Regions from separate parts of the Hominiventricola filiformis genome, predicted to be linked through region 2. Evidence: riboswitches for the same ligand, from Rfam matches in the RefSeq annotation. Region 2 holds a riboswitch; each other region holds the start of a gene.
The links. Region 2 has a riboswitch for thiamine pyrophosphate ahead of thiS (sulfur carrier protein ThiS). Riboswitches for the same ligand answer to the same signal wherever they lie in the genome.

Region 1 (3,260 bases), on a different contig from region 2:
TTTTTGTCTGCGCAAAAATACATAATCCACCAAAAGAAGCGCAGGAACAGACTGCTGCCAGACGGACGGACAATGCTCCGGAAAAGAAACTGCAGACTGCCTGTATGCCACAGCTGATTTCCAGAATGGACTCCAGCGGCAGCCGCACTGCAGATGAGGCAGAAATAAGCTGCAGCATCCGACTACAGACCGAAAACAGAATAATATATCCGCCAAGCCGGGTAATGGTTGCGAAACTGTCCATAATACAGGCATCCAGCATCGGAAATGTAAGCCGCTGCATGGGGGCCTGTTTTTTTGTACATATATTCCGGTCGTAAGGAAAATGATAAAATGGTCTTGTCAGTATCCCGTAGCAAACCGGAAGAGCATAGAATAGCAGTACAATTTTCCATGGAATCTGATGATATCCAAGCGCATACATACAGATATAGTTCATAAAAAAAGCCGGACTTACATTGTTGCAAAATCCAAGAAGATAAGTGCCTTCCTCCCGTGTAAGATGTCCTTGTCGTACCAGATCAGCGGTTGTCTTGGCACCCATTGGAAATCCACACAGAAAACCCATCAGGACAGCATAACAGCCCTCCTCGGAGATCCGGAACAGTCGTTGAAACAAAGGTGCATAGAAGCTGTTCAGGAAGTGAAAGAGGCCTGTATGGATCAGTAGGCCGGATACAATCATAAACGGAAGCAGTGAGGGCAGAACTGCCTGATACCAGAGCGTAAGTCCTGCTGTACAGCCTTCTGCTGCCAGAACCGGATGAGTAAACAGAAGAATACAAAAGCCAAGAGGCAGAATCACTGACAGTATTTTTTTCACGTACGTCCCATATAATAAACTGATTTTGTACATTTTATGGAGTTGACCGTAATTTATGCGCATTTCCAGACAACATGCCTGCTATCTGATTGCCATTTTGTTCCTCTGCTGCCTGATTCAGTCTGAAAAAGAATGGATCGAAAATCTTATAGACCGGCAGGCAGGAAACCTTTCCAAGACCACAGAGAGCCTTCTGGAGCAATATCAGAGACAGATCGAGTCTGTCTGGGAAGAGCTTATCTATTTTCCGGTACCGGATTCTGCCTTGTCCCCAAATGTATCTGTCTCCTTCCAAAATACCTGGCAGGCGGAACGAAACTACGGCGGCAAACGAAAACACGAAGGAATTGACCTGATGGCCGACCCTGATAAAAGCGGCTATTTTCCCATTGTGAGCATGACAGATGGAACCATTGAACAGGTGGGATGGCTGGAAAAGGGAGGCTGGCGGATTGGAATCCGATCTATAAGTGGCAATTATTATTACTATGCACATTTTCATTCGTATATCAAAGGTTGGAAAAGGGGAGATCCGGTGAAGGCAGGAGATGTGCTGGGATATATGGGTGACACTGGATATGGACCGGAAGGGACGACGGGGCAATTCCCGGTGCATCTTCATCTGGGGATCTATCTTCCGGCTGCGGAAAGTGGCGAGCTGGCCATCAATCCTTACTGGATGCTTCTGTATCTGGAAAGCCAAAAGCTTTCATATATATATTAATGTGACTGTATAAGAAGAAAACTTGACATCCTCACTTCATTGTCGTATAGTAAGAAAGCAAAGTGAATAGAAAATAAGTACCGGGGAGCCTGCGGAAGTGGGCTGAGATCTGACTGATACCGTCAGGACCCGTATACCTGATTTGGATCATGCCAACGTAGGAAGTAACTGTGAAAAGATAGAAAAGTGGAAGTACGTTGGTATTTCCACTTTTTTTATTTACCTGCGGCGGTACATTGGGGGCACCACCTTGCATCGCCTAACAAAAGTTATTGATGCCTGAAAGGAGAATTTTTATGAAGACAGCATTAACAATCGCCGGAAGTGATTCCAGCGGAGGCGCCGGTATCCAGGCTGACTTAAAGACCATGATTGCAAATGGGGTATATGCCATGACTGCAATTACGGCTCTGACAGCACAGAACACCACCGGCGTCCAGGGGATTTTCGAGGTAACCCCGGAATTCCTGGAACAGCAGATTGATAGCGTATTTACGGATATTCGTCCGGACGCAGTGAAGATCGGAATGGTTTCTTCTGTGGGACTGATCGAGTCCATCGCAAAGAAACTGAAACAGTATGAAGCAGAAAAAATCGTAGTGGACCCGGTTATGGTGGCAACCAGCGGATCAAGACTCATCAGCGAGGACGCCATTGGCGCATTAAAAGAGCTTTTACTGCCCATGGCGACGGTTTTGACTCCGAATATTCCGGAGACGGAAGTTCTCTCCGGAATGGAAGTAAAGACCGCGGATGACATGATTGCAGCAGCAAAATATATCAGTGAGACCTATCACTGTGCCGTACTCTGCAAGGGTGGACATCAGTTAAATGATGCCAACGACCTTCTGTACCGGAACGGCGATTATAAATGGTTCAATGGTAAACGGATCGACAACCCGAATACCCATGGTACCGGATGTACGCTGTCCAGCGCTATTGCCTCCAATCTGGCAAAAGGCTATGATCTGGACACCGCAGTGGAGCGCGCAAAAGCTTATATCTCCGGCGCTCTGGCAGCCATGCTTGATCTTGGACAGGGTTCCGGCCCCATGGATCACGGATTTGATTTTCGTGGAAAAGGATTTGCGGAGGAAAAGGCATGACCGTTACAGAACGTCTTTTAAAAGACACAGAATCTATCTGGGCAGAATACCATCAGCACCCGTTTGTACAGGGGATTGCCGACGGAACTCTGGATAAAGAAAAATTCAAATATTATATGATACAGGACTATCTCTATCTTCTTGATTATACGAAAGTATTTGCTATTGGCGTTGCAAAGGCGAAGGACATGGAGTTTATGAAACGCTTTGCAAATTCCACCCATGCTATTTTAGATGGAGAGATGGATATTCACAGAAGCTACATGGCACGCCTTGGCATCACGCCGGAAGAGGCAGAACATACGAAGCAGGCCCTTGATAATCTGTCTTATACCTCCTATATGCTCCGTGTAGCTTATGAAGAAGGTCAGGCAGAAGTAGCAGCTTCCATTCTTTCCTGCGCATTGAGTTATGAGGCAATTGCCCGCCAGATTGTAGCTGAGCACCCGGAAGCAGACAAACATCCGTTTTATGGAGAATGGGTATCCGGTTATGTGTCAGACAGCTATCATGAGGAAAATGAATCCCTTGTGGTTTTAGTTGATCGTCTGGCAGCAGACTACAATGAAGCACAGCTTGCACATCTTTCCGAAATCTTCACCGCATG
Region 2 (3,260 bases):
GCATGATCTCCACTTTGACAAAATCTCCACATCCCATAGCTCTGCTCAGTCTGGCGATCCGGACAGCCTCCTCAGCTGTTCTTGCTCCTGATGTATTTGGAAGCAGTGTCACTCCTTCCGGAATAAAATCCAGAATATTCTCACTCTCCTGGGTATTTGCCCGACGCAGCGCAAGGGTGATAATCTCTGCGCCGCCCTGTTCTACGGCCGCTTTAATCAAATTCAGATTATATTTTCCAGAACCAAGGATAAAACGGCTCTTAAACTCTTTTCCACCTAATACAAATTTATCTTCCATTTCTTTCTTCCTCTTTTCTTTTTATCATTCAGTCTGCATAATCAGCTGCAGTACTTTATTTGCTTCATGGGCAGCACAAGCTGCCACCCTCGGTGCAACCAGTCCGATTCCATTGCCCACATCCGTACTTTGATCCCCACACACATAAAGCCTTCTCATCATCTGCTGCGTGCGGATTTCATTGGTATCTCCATAACCTGCCATACCGTTTCCTGATACCACTGTCGTCTCCGGGCACTGAGTCAATAGTTCCCTCACAAGCATCGCCTTCTGATCCGGCTTATCAAAGGCCTCACAGACAATGGGATAATCTGAAAACAGTTCCTTTACATTCTCCGGTATCACCTTCACACATACAGATTCATAGGTAAGATAGGGATTGATCTGACGCAAAATCTCCGGCAGTGCCTCTGCCTTTGGTTTTCCAAGCTGCGGAATAAAATACATCTGGCGGTTCAGGTTCGTCACATCCACTACATCAAAATCCACCAGCAGAAGCTTTCCAATCCCGCTTCTTGCTAACATCACCGCAATATTTGATCCCAGTCCGCCAAGTCCCGCTATCGCTACCTTGGCACTGCGAAGCTTCACCTGCATTTCTTTGGAAAAACGGGCATCAAAGGCCCGGTCCAGTTCTTCCTGCGAAATGAGTTCTCCCATTTTTTTTCAGCCTCCTCCTACAAACCTAAGAACTTCAATGACATCCTCATCCTGAATGGTCACATTGCCCAGCTTGTCTTTTGGAATGATCATGAGATTCCGTTCCACCACTACCCGTTCCGGCTCAAATCCGGTCTCTTTTAAAAATTCCAGAAGATTCTTTCCGGCAATCTCCTTTTCTTCTCCATTGATTTTTACCATCCTGTTTCTCCTTTCACGTTTTAACACCTTAATCTCCAAGCACACAAAAAAGGCACCGAATGACACACTTTTAGTGTCATCCGGCGCCTGTAAGTACTCTGTGAAAAGTGGTGCCCCCAGTTCACACAAAACAGAGAGCAACGGCACATACGTCCATCCATTCGCGACATGTATTTCCCTACGTTGGCATTATCCAAATCAGGTTCCAGGTCAAGACTAATCAAGTCTACTCTCAGCCCATTTATTTGAGCTCCCTATTTGAAAAATATTATACAGAAGTTTCAGGAGATTTGCAAGAGATTTCCACATCTTGTAAATTCTTTCGAAATACCTGCTGCAAACAAATCATAATCACCGAAATCTTCCCTATCCTCACTACAAGATCAGAATCTTGTGTTTATTTAATTCTCTTCAACTCATAAGCTCTCGTTCCAAGGCCGATCTTCTCTGCCTGATCGAGGGTTGCTTTCCACTCAATATTCGGGTTGGAGTCTTTGAAATGATCGTGGTGACAATGCCATCCCGGCTCTGCCAGATGCTCGCCCAGCTGGCTGTTTTCAATCGGGGTTGCTTTCAGGCAGGCATCCGCACATGCCTGATCCAGTGCCACTGGATCGAAGCTTGCGAACATTCCGATATCCGGAAGGATCGGGGCATCGTTCTCGCCATGGCAGTCACAGTTAGGACTGATATCCTGCACCAGTGCAATATGGAAATGCGGACGGCCATGACAGACAGCCTGTGCATACTCAGCCATTTTACGGTCGAGAAGCTCATTTGCACTGCTATTCGGATTGTAGACTGCATCGTAACTGCAGGCTCCGATACAACGGCCGCAGCCTTTACATTTATCATAATCAATCACTGCTTTTTTGTTGACATAGGTAATTGCATCACTGCCGCATTCTTTTGCACAGCGGCGGCAGCCACGACAGACTTCTTCGTTGATTGCCGGTTTTCCGCTTGCGTGCTGCTGCATTTTTCCGGCACGGCTTCCACAGCCCATACCAATATTTTTAAGGGCTCCGCCAAATCCGGTTGTCTCATGTCCTTTGAAATGACTCAGACTGATGAAAATGTCCGCATCCATGATTGCATGTCCAATGAGGGCTGTTTTGCAGTATTCCCCGTTCACAACCGGGACTTCTACTTCATCGGTTCCGCGAAGTCCGTCTCCAATGATAATCTGACATCCCGTCGTAATGGTGTTAAAGCCGTTAAGGTTTGCACAGTCCAAATGCTCCAGTGCATTTTTTCTGCTTCCCGGATACAGAGTATTGCAGTCTGTCAGAAACGGCATTCCCCCCTGCTCTTTGCAGAGATCAGCCACTACCTTCGCATAGTTCGGGCGAAGGAACGCCATATTTCCAAGCTCACCGAAGTGCATCTTGATTGCTACAAACTTTCCATCCATGTCAATGTCTTTGATTCCGGCTGCGATACAGAGCTTTTTCAGCTTATCCAGCTGGCTGGTGCCTACCGGACACCGGAAATCCGTAAAATAAACAGTTGATTTCTCCATCTAATATTTCTCTCCTATCCTTAGAATCCCAACGTATCATTTACCAGAATCACATGAATGCGATCGGTATGTCTGGAATATCTGGTAATCAGGAATTGACAGCAGATCGTATCCGGAGATTTGCAGTCAAAACATTTTCCTTTTTCCTTACACGGAGTTTTGATGTCAAATCTTTGTGTGTTTGCCGGTGCTGCCACATTTCTGGCACGTTTCATGGCACTGTCAAGGTTATCACAGACTTTATTCATGCCAACAATGAAAACGACTTTCCTCGGTCCCTGCGCGATACAGGATACGCGGTTGGCATTTCCATCGATATTCACCAGAATACCATCACTGGTCATGGCATTGGCACTGGAAAGAAATACATCTGCATCATAAGCAGCCATAAGACCTTCTCTTGGCTCCATCTTTGCACGATCCAAATAATGATAATTGCCTTCTTCCAGAGCTTTGATCAATCCGATTTCGTGTGCACTCATACATCCACCCATGGCAATTTTACTGCCTTCTGGAATCAGCTCCAGTGCCTTTTTCAGTGCTTCTTCCTTATTTGCAGCATAATATCCAGACATATTA
Region 3 (3,260 bases), on a different contig from region 2:
TTCCCTCCACCAATTGTTCTTCTGTCATATTAAATACAGCATCAATCAAATCTGTCCGGAATGTAGCATTGCCTGTTCCGTTTTTGATACGGCGTGCCTCTGCCACCTCTCCGCTGATTCCCATCACGCTCATGGCTGCCACTGTTGCCGTAAAGCAGTCTTCCGGCATGGCTCCACAAAATGCGCCGATCATGGAAGTCAGCATACAGCCGCTGCCCGTAATCCGCGCCATAGTTGCACATCCATTTCTGAGGACTGCCGTTTCTTTCCCATCGGATACCAGATCCAGCTTTCCTGAAACAGCAATGACACTTCCCGTGCGTTCCGCAAGTGCCCGCACCATCTCTGCTGCTTCTTTGAGATTCTCTTCCGTAATCTTATCAAGCGCGCTTACATCCACACCACTTCCGGCGGTCTGCTGTCCTGCCAGATAACGGATCTCTGACGCATTTCCACGAATGGAGCTGAACTTCACTTCTTTTAACAATTCTGCTGCCACTTCTCTTCGAAGGCTCGTTCCGCCTGCTGCTACCGGATCCAGAACAACCGGACGACCAAGCTTGTTCATCTCTTTTCCGGCCAGAATCATGGACGGGGCATCTTCAATGGCTCCCATATTGCAGACCAGTGCCCGGGCATTTCTGGCTGCCTCTGCCGCCTCCCGGACGTCATGCGCCATAGACGGAGAGCCGCCTGCTGCCAAAATGATATTTGCACAGTCATTGACCGTCACAAAATTGGTAATGCACTGCACCAGCGGTTCCTTTTCCCGCACCAGATGTAATGCCTCTGCATACTTGTTCATAAAACGTTTGTCTCCTTACGCCAGCTCATTCTGCATCCGTCCAAGCACAGCCGTTTTCTTTAAGATCACCAGGATTGCCACACCCATAGCTGCTCCTACCACTGCAGACGGGGTATAGAACGGAATATAGTAAAACGGGGACTGGGCATCCAGTCCGTAAAACATCTTCATCAACGGATAAGAAGACATGGCTCCGAAAAATCCGGTTCCGATGACTTCTCCAATCCATACCAGATAAATATTTTTTGTCTTCTTGTAAATCAGGCCTCCCAGAATCGGTCCATAGATTGCTCCGGTAACTGCCTGAATGGTACGGCCGGACAACATTCTCATAATGCCGCATAAAAGGGCTGCCGCAAATCCATACCAGGGTCCCACCAGAACCGCTGCAATGACATCCACGCAGTGCTGGAACGGTGCCATGGCCGGGAAATAGACAAAGGTGTTCAGGACGAAGGCCAGACAGGCCAGCATGGCAGTCAGTGCCATTTTTTTAGTTACATTTTTCTGCATATTCATTCACTCCTCTTTTGCTCAAACAAGGGAAACCTGATGACCAACACCTGACTTTTTACTGACAAAAAAGGAGGCTCCTGTATCGGTGCCTCCTGTAAAATCATATTCGATGACTTCCTACGACGGCATTATCCGTATCAGGTTAAAGGGTCGAAGGTCATTCCTTCCTCTCAGCCTGTCACACAAGCTCCCCTGTTCTCTTTCTGCTGTCTATTTTACCCCTGTACAGTAGGAAATGCAAGCCCTATTCATTTTTCTTATCCTGCATAAGGCAGCTCTTCAAAAAGATCGCTCTCCGATACACCTCCAATGGTGCCTGCATAAATACCGTCTGCATTCAGGTCTACGATCAGGTTTCCTGCCGTTCCGTCCTCCAGTTCAAAGCCAAAGGTACCGTCTTCAGAGTAACTGGTCGGAGTAATCACATCTCCTGCTTTTAATGTAGCATTGGAGCCTTCCAGTCTGCAGAAAATGGAACCTTTCACGGTCAGTTTCACATCAGAAGCATGGTTAAAAAGATACATGTCCCCGTTCGGAGTCAATTGGTCATTGGAAATATGGTAAGTTTTGGTTCCACCATAAGTCCCCAGTACATCTACTTTGGACGTAATCTCAATGCCGTCTGCCGGATTGGAAGGAACCTTTTCGATACTTCCATCCACACTGGTGACAGAAAGTTTTCCATCCTCCAGTTTGATCAGATATGTAACTGCCCAGTCATTGTACGTATAGGTCTCTGTCAGTACATAGTAAGTATTATTCAGATTCAATGCATAGGTATCCCCTGCCCGCAATGTCTCCGGGTCTACCTCCACACTGTCAGAACCATACTGAGCCGTCACACTCACAATATCCGCATTATCTGCATCCGGCTCTGATACTTGCAGTGTAAATTCCTGGCCGTCAATCTCCACCGGTGTGTTTGCTTCCAACTTCGTCACATTGGAATCCACCGTAGCCGGAGTACCGATAGCGTCCATAAGCGGGGTCCAGTCAAGGACGGCATACTGCTCCATATAAGAATCAATCATTGCCTGCGCGGTCTCTTCATCCGTCGGCGTATCATTGCTCACATCCCAGTCATCATCCACGGAAGTAAACCATGGATTCTGCTCATCTGCTCCTGCGTCATAAATAACCGACTGCTGAATAGAAAGCTCTCCGTTTTCTACGATATAGTACAGCCATCCGGAACTTGCTGCACCGTTGGAACCTTCATTGGCAATGATCACAGCACCTGCCTCATCTTCCACCAGATAATATCGGTTTCTCTCCCGACTGGTAAACAGCTGCTTTGCCGCATCTCCGTCCATAGTATAAGCATCCAGAATCATCCGGTTCACCGGTTCTTCCGTATCTGTTTCACCAATCAGTAATTCCAGCTGTCCGTCCTGATCAAGATCGTATAACGTATAACCTACTGACACCATAGTGGCCAGATTACTGTAATTATGCTCATAGATCTGGTCATAATCCCACTGTTCCTCTACCAGTGACCGATAGTCGTCGATAATCCCTTCGTAGGCTTCCGTCATACCATCATCCGAGATCGTCTCCAGCGGAGCATCTTCCTCTCCGATGATTTCCTCACTGTCTTCCGGATTTTCTGTATCCTGCGCTGTCTGATCTGTATTGTTTCCACATGCTGCCAGCATGGACATTCCAAGCATCAATACACATAAAATCGCAATTTTCTTTTTCATAAGATCCTCCTTCATGAAATTACCTTCATTTTGGTATCCTCATTTTACTACACAGGAGGTATTTGTCCACTTAAGATTTCTTAATTCTGATACCGGATCTCTGTCTTCTGCAACATAGGATAACTGACCACTTCCATTCCTTCAAGATCCTCTGCATGCATGCTGACTGCCGTGATCTGCGGATTTTCATAGGTGGTATAATAGTAAATACCTTTGCTGGTGTTGCAGCAGGAAGT

Region 1: it holds a riboswitch for thiamine pyrophosphate, as region 2 does, so the genes downstream of both, thiD (bifunctional hydroxymethylpyrimidine kinase/phosphomethylpyrimidine kinase) here and thiS (sulfur carrier protein ThiS) in region 2, are expected to answer to the same signal.
Region 3: it holds a riboswitch for thiamine pyrophosphate, as region 2 does, so the genes downstream of both, thiW (energy coupling factor transporter S component ThiW) here and thiS (sulfur carrier protein ThiS) in region 2, are expected to answer to the same signal.

Annotation. Positions count from the first base shown of each region.
Region 1 covers NZ_JAJEPS010000006.1:54,544-57,803, reverse strand. The annotation lists gene LKD36_RS07815 (nucleoside recognition domain-containing protein) at 1-823, opposite strand, end outside; gene LKD36_RS07810 (M23 family metallopeptidase) at 879-1,547, shown strand; TPP riboswitch at 1,619-1,728, shown strand; gene thiD (bifunctional hydroxymethylpyrimidine kinase/phosphomethylpyrimidine kinase) at 1,844-2,653, shown strand; gene tenA (thiaminase II) at 2,650-3,260, shown strand, end outside.
Region 2 covers NZ_JAJEPS010000028.1:6,742-10,001, reverse strand. The annotation lists gene LKD36_RS16315 (thiazole synthase) at 1-298, opposite strand, end outside; gene thiF (sulfur carrier protein ThiS adenylyltransferase ThiF) at 323-958, opposite strand; gene thiS (sulfur carrier protein ThiS) at 965-1,159, opposite strand; TPP riboswitch at 1,318-1,426, opposite strand; gene LKD36_RS16300 (DUF362 domain-containing protein) at 1,557-2,681, opposite strand; gene LKD36_RS16295 (lactate utilization protein) at 2,702-3,260, opposite strand, start outside.
Region 3 covers NZ_JAJEPS010000001.1:137,895-141,154, forward strand. The annotation lists gene thiM (hydroxyethylthiazole kinase) at 1-805, opposite strand, end outside; gene thiW (energy coupling factor transporter S component ThiW) at 821-1,318, opposite strand; TPP riboswitch at 1,419-1,525, opposite strand; gene LKD36_RS00680 (hypothetical protein) at 1,579-3,024, opposite strand; gene bsh (choloylglycine hydrolase) at 3,105-3,260, opposite strand, start outside.